2 regions of the Marinomonas mediterranea MMB-1 genome follow, and region 2 is predicted to be linked to the other one. Evidence: riboswitches for the same ligand, from Rfam matches in the RefSeq annotation. Region 2 holds a riboswitch; the other holds the start of a gene.
What was found. A riboswitch is a leader RNA that binds a small molecule or an ion and turns the genes downstream of it on or off. The one in region 2 is predicted to bind FMN.
Positions count from the first base shown of each region.

Region 1: another riboswitch for FMN. It lies ahead of MARME_RS06410 (6,7-dimethyl-8-ribityllumazine synthase); the one in region 2 lies ahead of MARME_RS19295 (DMT family transporter).

Region 1 is NC_015276.1:1,413,845-1,417,268, forward strand. It holds gene cfa (cyclopropane fatty acyl phospholipid synthase) at 1-736, opposite strand, end outside; gene MARME_RS06410 (6,7-dimethyl-8-ribityllumazine synthase) at 975-1,460, opposite strand; FMN riboswitch at 1,596-1,741, opposite strand; gene MARME_RS06415 (hypothetical protein) at 2,053-2,349, shown strand; gene cobJ (precorrin-3B C(17)-methyltransferase) at 2,538-3,314, shown strand; gene cobM (precorrin-4 C(11)-methyltransferase) at 3,385-3,424, shown strand, end outside.
Region 2 is NC_015276.1:4,232,710-4,236,133, reverse strand. It holds gene MARME_RS19300 (MBOAT family O-acyltransferase) at 1-298, shown strand, start outside; gene MARME_RS19295 (DMT family transporter) at 517-1,452, opposite strand; FMN riboswitch at 1,574-1,767, opposite strand; gene MARME_RS19290 (NAD(P)-dependent alcohol dehydrogenase) at 1,930-3,030, opposite strand; gene rarD (EamA family transporter RarD) at 3,269-3,424, shown strand, end outside.

The sequences.
Region 1 (3,424 bases), 1.9 Mb from region 2:
TGCCTTGTAGCTGCCTATAGTCTTCTAGCAAGATATCGACAGGGAGACCCTGGCAGCGTTTTTGAGCGAGTTTTTGCTGTTCTACCGAAATGGTGATGCCTGTCAGCTTTACACCATATTCTTTTGCCGCTAATTGCGCAAAACTTCCCCAGCCACAACCTATTTCAAGAACGCTTTCGCCTTCATTGAGCTGAGCCTTGTCGCAAACGAGCCGTAGCTTGTTGAGTTGTGCCTGGTGTAGGGTATTGGTGTCTTTCCAGTAGGCGCAAGAATAGGCCATGGTAGGATCAAGCATGGCTTCATACAGACTGTTTCCAACATCATAATGTTGCTCTCCAACCTGAAAGGCTCTTTTCTCGGATTGTCGGTTAAACAGTGTGGCGAGTAGCCAGTGTTTTGTTACGACCCATTTTCCACTTATTTGTTGGTCTAGCTTGGCGATAATAATACGCCTGATGAATTCTTCGATCTGCTGGCAATCCCACCACCCATCGACATACGCTTCACCCAGGCCGAGTGATCCGCGTTTTAGGGCGCGTGTATATAAGGCGGCGTTGTGAACTTGTATGTCCCACGGTTGAGGTCCATTTAATGTGACCCCCGCTTTTTCCAGAAGCGCAGAGAACCAGCTTTCTAATTCGGATGGAGGGCTTGAGCATCGCGAATCAAGTGAACGGTCAATGAGTTCAGTTTCTGATATTGATTCGTTTGGACTGTGCTTGCTAACGGTCGGCATTTTCACTTCCTCCTCATTCCAAATTACGATTATTTCATCGTACGGATGTAGAAAGAAAAACCTAGCTGAATGTCACTATCGCATTTATATATAAAATTAATAGCGATACCAGGAAGTAAGGATGTCGGTGAAAATTATAGCGAGGATGCCGCTAAGGTAAGTAAGGTGAATGACAAAAATAAAAAGCCTCAAATGAGGCTTTTTGAATTCTAATGATAACTCTTTAAGGGTTTGACTCTTAAAGGCTTTTTGCTTTTTCTGTAAGGCGCATTGCTTCGTCTGCTGCGTTAGCAAGCTCTTGACCTTTCTTCACGAAATGGCGCTTAAAGTAGCTAGAATGCTCATCATGTTCGTGGAAGTTATGTGGCGTCAATACCGCCGTTAGAACGGGCATTTCAGTTTCTAGCTGAACTTGCATCAGTGCGTTACAGACTGTTTGCGCGACAAAATCGTGACGATAAATGCCGCCATCAACAACCAGTGCGCTTGCTGCCACAGCGTCGTATTTTCCACTTTTGGCTAATAATTTAGCTTGAAGCGGGATCTCATACGCACCTGGTACAGGAACGACATCGATCATGTTTTCATCGTAGCCTCGTTCAAGCATTTCGGCTTTGAACCCATTCCAAGCTTCTAGGACAATGTCTGTATGCCAAGATGCGTGGATGAAAGCAACGCGTTTTGATTTTTGATTAAAAGTTTGGTTCGTCGAGCTCTGATTCATTTTGAATACCTATTACAACATTAGTGAATCAGGGCGAAGGTAGGGAACAACTAACACAGTACTAGGATATGCCGATCAATAAACAGGCACACTACTACTGCACTAGGAATCCATATAAATGGAGTCTTGCATACTACCCATTCTCTATCATCCGGACTATAACCGTCGGCTCTGGATTCACACCAGATCTGCTGACCTTTCGAATTTTCGAAAGCGCTCGCGGGCTTGAACTGTTAGTTCTTACCGCCGGTGGGGAGTTTCACCCCGCCCCGAGAACGAATGCAGTTATCTCACTGCACCTTGAATATAACGATTTTGCTCGCCAGCTGTCAAATACATCAATTAGATTTTTAGACCTTTTCAGAATCACTATACTCCCAAATACACCGTGCTTGCGTTCAATATTGAGCCGCGACACTTGCCTCGAATAAAGAAGCGTTATCGATACGCTGAAGCCAGTGGACTTGTTCACACCTTTATTAATGATAAAGAGCAAAATAAATATTGGATTTACTAGGCATTATGAGCGTAAGGAAGTAGTATTTATGGAACGTATCAATCTATTGAAGGTAAAGTGAAAGGATTCGGCCAAATGAGCAGATTATTTAAGTTTAGTATGTCCGTTCTGGTTGTTTCTATGTGCTCTGCTTCTAATGCAGAAGGCATATTGGCTTCATATGAATGCGACGGTGGTAAGTTGCAAGTTCAATTCCATGATGATTGGGCCGAGGCTCTTTGGTTAGGTAATTCGTACGAGCTTCATAAAGCGGTAAGTATAGGCGATATTGTTTATCTCGGAGAAGGCTTAAGTATTCGTGAAGATGCGACGCATCTTGAGCTAGAAGTCACGAATGAAGAGCGTATTCATTGTGTTAAAGCCGCGTCTTAAAACAAGGCTTTCTTAAGCTTTGTGATCTGTTTCCTCTTTTTTCGTTAATAACGTCACAGCTTAGCGACTTCTTTTCTGTCTTGAGTTTTCCTCACATTTCAGCCCACCATTTTCATGTCGGATAAACTCTGTTCCCGATACAATGATTGATAGATGATCTTTTCAAATGCATGGTTAATAAGTACTGAATGACAAAATTATTTGTAATGGGGATGGGCCCCGGTGATTTAGGATTGGTTGCACCCAATGCGACCAAAGCGCTGGATATCTGTACAGATTGGGTGGCGTATGGCTACTATCTTGAGTTGTTAGGCGAACTAAGCCAAGGCAAAACCTTCCACGATTTACCGCTAGGTGAAGAGATTGGCCGAGCTCGATTAGCTTTGACTCTGGCGGCAAAGGGGAAGCCCACTGCTCTTATTTCAAGCGGTGATATCGGCATTTATGCTATGGCGACGTTAGTATTTGAGTTGCTTGATCAACAGCTGCAAGGGAATGAAAACCACCCCGAGTGGTTAGATGTAGAGATCGAAGTAATCCCTGGAATATCAGCCATGCAGGCCGGTGCTAGCCGAGTAGGCGCATCACTCGGACACGATTTTTGTACTGTCTCGTTGAGTGATTTGCTGACTCCTTGGGAAACGATCGACAAACGTATTCACGCGGCAGGTGCGGGTGATTTCGTCATTTCATTTTATAACCCGGTTTCTAAAAAGCGAGACTGGCAACTTAATCACGCTCGCGATGTTTTGCTTCAATATCGCCCAGCGAATACACCTGTCATGATAGGGCGACAGCTGACTCGACCTGACGAAGAGATCACTATTACGACATTAGGTGAACTGGATGCCAACGCGGTGGATATGTTTACCATGGTGACCGTCGGGAACTCTGAATCAAAACACATCGTAAATAAAGACCAGCACTGGCTTTACACGCCACGAGGCTATTCAAAAAAGCTTTAGCAGAGTATCAAATTAGGCGTGATGACACGGTACTAATAAGTTGAGACCAAAGGGTTGAAGAGTAAGTGATATGAAAGTGTTTTTTATCGGTGCTGGTCCAGGTGATCCAG
Region 2 (3,424 bases):
GTGTAAGGATTATGTGTTCACTCCTACGCTACTTATTACCCGGAATTTATTTATTGCGATCAGCCTTTCGATGATTGCCATGGGGCTTTGGCATGAGTCGAGTTTGTACTATATTTTTTGGGGGATCTACCACGCAATAGGCATCACATTGTGTCGACTCTATATGAAACAGGAAAACGACGTTGTCGTGTATTTTAGGACACAATTTTGGTGGTCTTCATTTACGAGGGCTTTAACAATATTCTACCTTATCAATGCGTCTGTTTTTATAGGCCTATTTTATGATGGGTTGTATTGATTACTCAGTGAGGTTCTTATGTACCGCTTTTTTGGATTGATCGATCGAGCTTTACCCAATAATGTAAAGCAATTTATAAAAGGTGTTTGGTTATATTTGTTGGTGCTGATGATTCTTTATGCTCTCAATACAGAATCTGCCGACTTTATTTACTGGAATTATTAGAAAAGAGTTTGAGTGAAAATATAAGAATTTCAAACTCTTTTCTAACGTGCTTTTTAAGCCGCTTGTTGCTGGACCGACTGGCGACTTTTTGCTTCCTCAACCATCCTCAGTCCGATGTTACCTGCGATCAAAAGCGTTGCGCCCGCCACTTGGTAAAGAGATAAGGACATATCCAAAAATACCCAATTAATCGCTGCTGCGAAGACTGGAAATGTAAGCTCAGCAAGCGTAGCCATTTGCGCTGGTAAGGTTTTTAAACCTTGATAGTAAAGCCACATGCCAATGAGCCCACTTAATAACGCCATCACAACCGTAAGGCTTAGGTCGGACGTTTGCATGGATTGAATAGCGTCGGGGGAAGTCAGCGTCATAAGTGCTAACACCACGAACCCCATAAAGAAACGTCCGGACATAATTGCATTTGCTGGTAGCGCTTGCATCGATAGATATTTACCACATACCGTGGATGCCCCCCAAGCAAAGACCGCCAGCAGTGTATAGCCATAGCCTTTTAGAAATTCAGCTTGATCTGGACTGTAATGCAAGTTCGAACTGTTGAGCGTTTGAATGTCAGGCCATATCATGACAAAGCTACCAAGCAGGATTACCCCAGCCCAGCGTAAAAAATGCGTTTGGATGTGTTCTTTCAACAGCCAGTAGGCGAGTAAAATCGCCACAATGGGCTGAAGCTTTTGCAGTAGTATGACCACGGTTGGGTTGAGGTATTGAAACGCTTGCGTAAAGGCTAAGGTGCCAACCGCAGATCCAATGCCTCCAATAAAAAATAGGCTGGCGAAGGACTTCTTAGACAATTGTAAATAGTGTCTACGGTAACGTATAAGAAGTGGGGCGGTAATCAATACCAGCGCAATGTGTTCGATGAGTACGATTTGAAGGGTGCTGTAGCCTTGCTCCAGCAAAGGATAACGAATTAACGTATCTAAAGCCCACGTAAAACACGCGGCCATAATAAAGAAAGTGCCTGCCATCTATGTATGTCTCCAATTATCATAAGATGAACAGGGTCGATGATTGAATCATTGCCAAGCAAAGTATAGAAAACACAAACGGTTTACCACGCGAAAAACGGATTTATCGCGTTATTGCTTAGTCGATCTTCTTTCATCCGGACTGTAACCGTCGGCTCTGGATTTACACCAGATCTGCTAGACCCTTTTCTTACGACATCATAAGAAAAAGCGCTCGCGGGCTTCTCAACACACTTTACTTCAACACTGTTGCCAGAAAAGCGTGGTATTTAAGTTACCGCCGGTGGGGAATTTCGCCCCGCCCCGAAGTTCGATTTAAAATTTATCTAAGTATTAAATTTATCTTGGTCAGTTGGTCAAAACAAGAGCAATGGGTCAAAAATTGAGGATAAAGCGGAGTTTTTTGATAGCACCAGTCAAATAGATCGCCTATTTGACTGGTGCTTACCGTCTTAATTTGCGCTAAGAGCTGACGCTTTATGACATTTTTACGATGGGTTTGATGGTTTTACCTGCCTCAGAATCTTCTATCGCTTGATTGATTTGGTCCATCTCATAGAAAGTCACCAGTTTATCAAATGGGAAGCGACCAGCTTGATGCAGACGAATCAGCTCAGGAATAAAGGTATCAGGGTTAGATTCGCCTTCTACGATGCCCATTAGACGGCGACCGCCACTCATAAAGTGGGTTTCATTGAAGCTTATTTCAGCGTCTGGTCCAGAAGCACCTAGAATGCCACAGGTGCCTTTTGGAGCAAGACTTTCGATTGCGCCTCTTATTACAGCAGGTATGCCAGTCGTATCCAAAGCGTATTGAAGGCCATAGCCAGTAATTTTCATGATTTCTTCTGTGCTATTGACCTTACTTGGGTTGATTGTGTGAGTCGCACCTAGTTCTTCCGCCAGCTCTAAACGTTCGTCATTCATATCGATCGCAATAATCGTTGTTGCCGCACAGATATCCGCTGCCATGATGGCTGATAGCCCCACGGACCCCGTACCGAATACCGCGACAGTGCTGCCTGACTTAACTTGTAAGGCATTCATAATGGAGCCTGCGCCAGTTTGAATGCCACACGCCAGTGGCCCAAGCAACGCTAGGTCGATATCGTCTTGCACTTTAACAACGTTGAGTTCGTTGCACAGTGAATGGGTTGCAAAAGAAGATTGCCCGAAGAAGTTACCGGATACCGATTCGCCATTTTGACTAATAGGGCTTACACCGTCTGGGCGTGTGCCGAAGAAGTTTAATGGGAAGAAATCATGACAATAAGAGTTGTCGTGATGTTCACAACTTGGGCAGGTGCCGCAGGAGTTGAACGTCATCACAACATGATCTCCGGGTTTTACTTTGGTGACGCCAGCCCCAACTTGTTCGACAATGCCTGCACCTTCGTGGCCTAAAACGGCAGGAAGGGGAGTCGGGAGTAAGCCATCTCGAACCACTAAGTCTGTGTGGCAGACGCCTGTTGCTAATACTTTAACTAATACTTCTTTTTCGCGTGGTGCATCGAGCTCCACCTGTTCAATCGAAAAAGGTTGACCTTGTGAGCGTGCTACTGCTGCTTTTACTTGCATGAGGTATGTTTCCGTTTGTTATCTTTTTATTTCATTCTAAACAGCCTAGCTCATCATAGGCCTGTCAGAATAATTGATAATGTCGCTGTTTATATTGAAATATTAGGTCTGCTTCGATCCAGTTTCATATTTTATGCTGAGAACTGCGTTGTTATTACCCTTATAAGCCTTTAAAGTCGGGCGTAACTAGTCGCGATTCATTCAATGCGTTGCAATAGATAATAGAAGGAGTGGAAGTATGTTGTCGACGTCCAGAGTAGGACTGTTTTATGCGTTGAGTGCGTTCACTCTGTGGGCAATTGCCCCTATGTATTTCAAAATGATGGCTTTTGTACCTGCTACGGAAATCCTCGCAAATCGTATTATTTGGTCCTGTGTTTTGGTTTTTATTCTG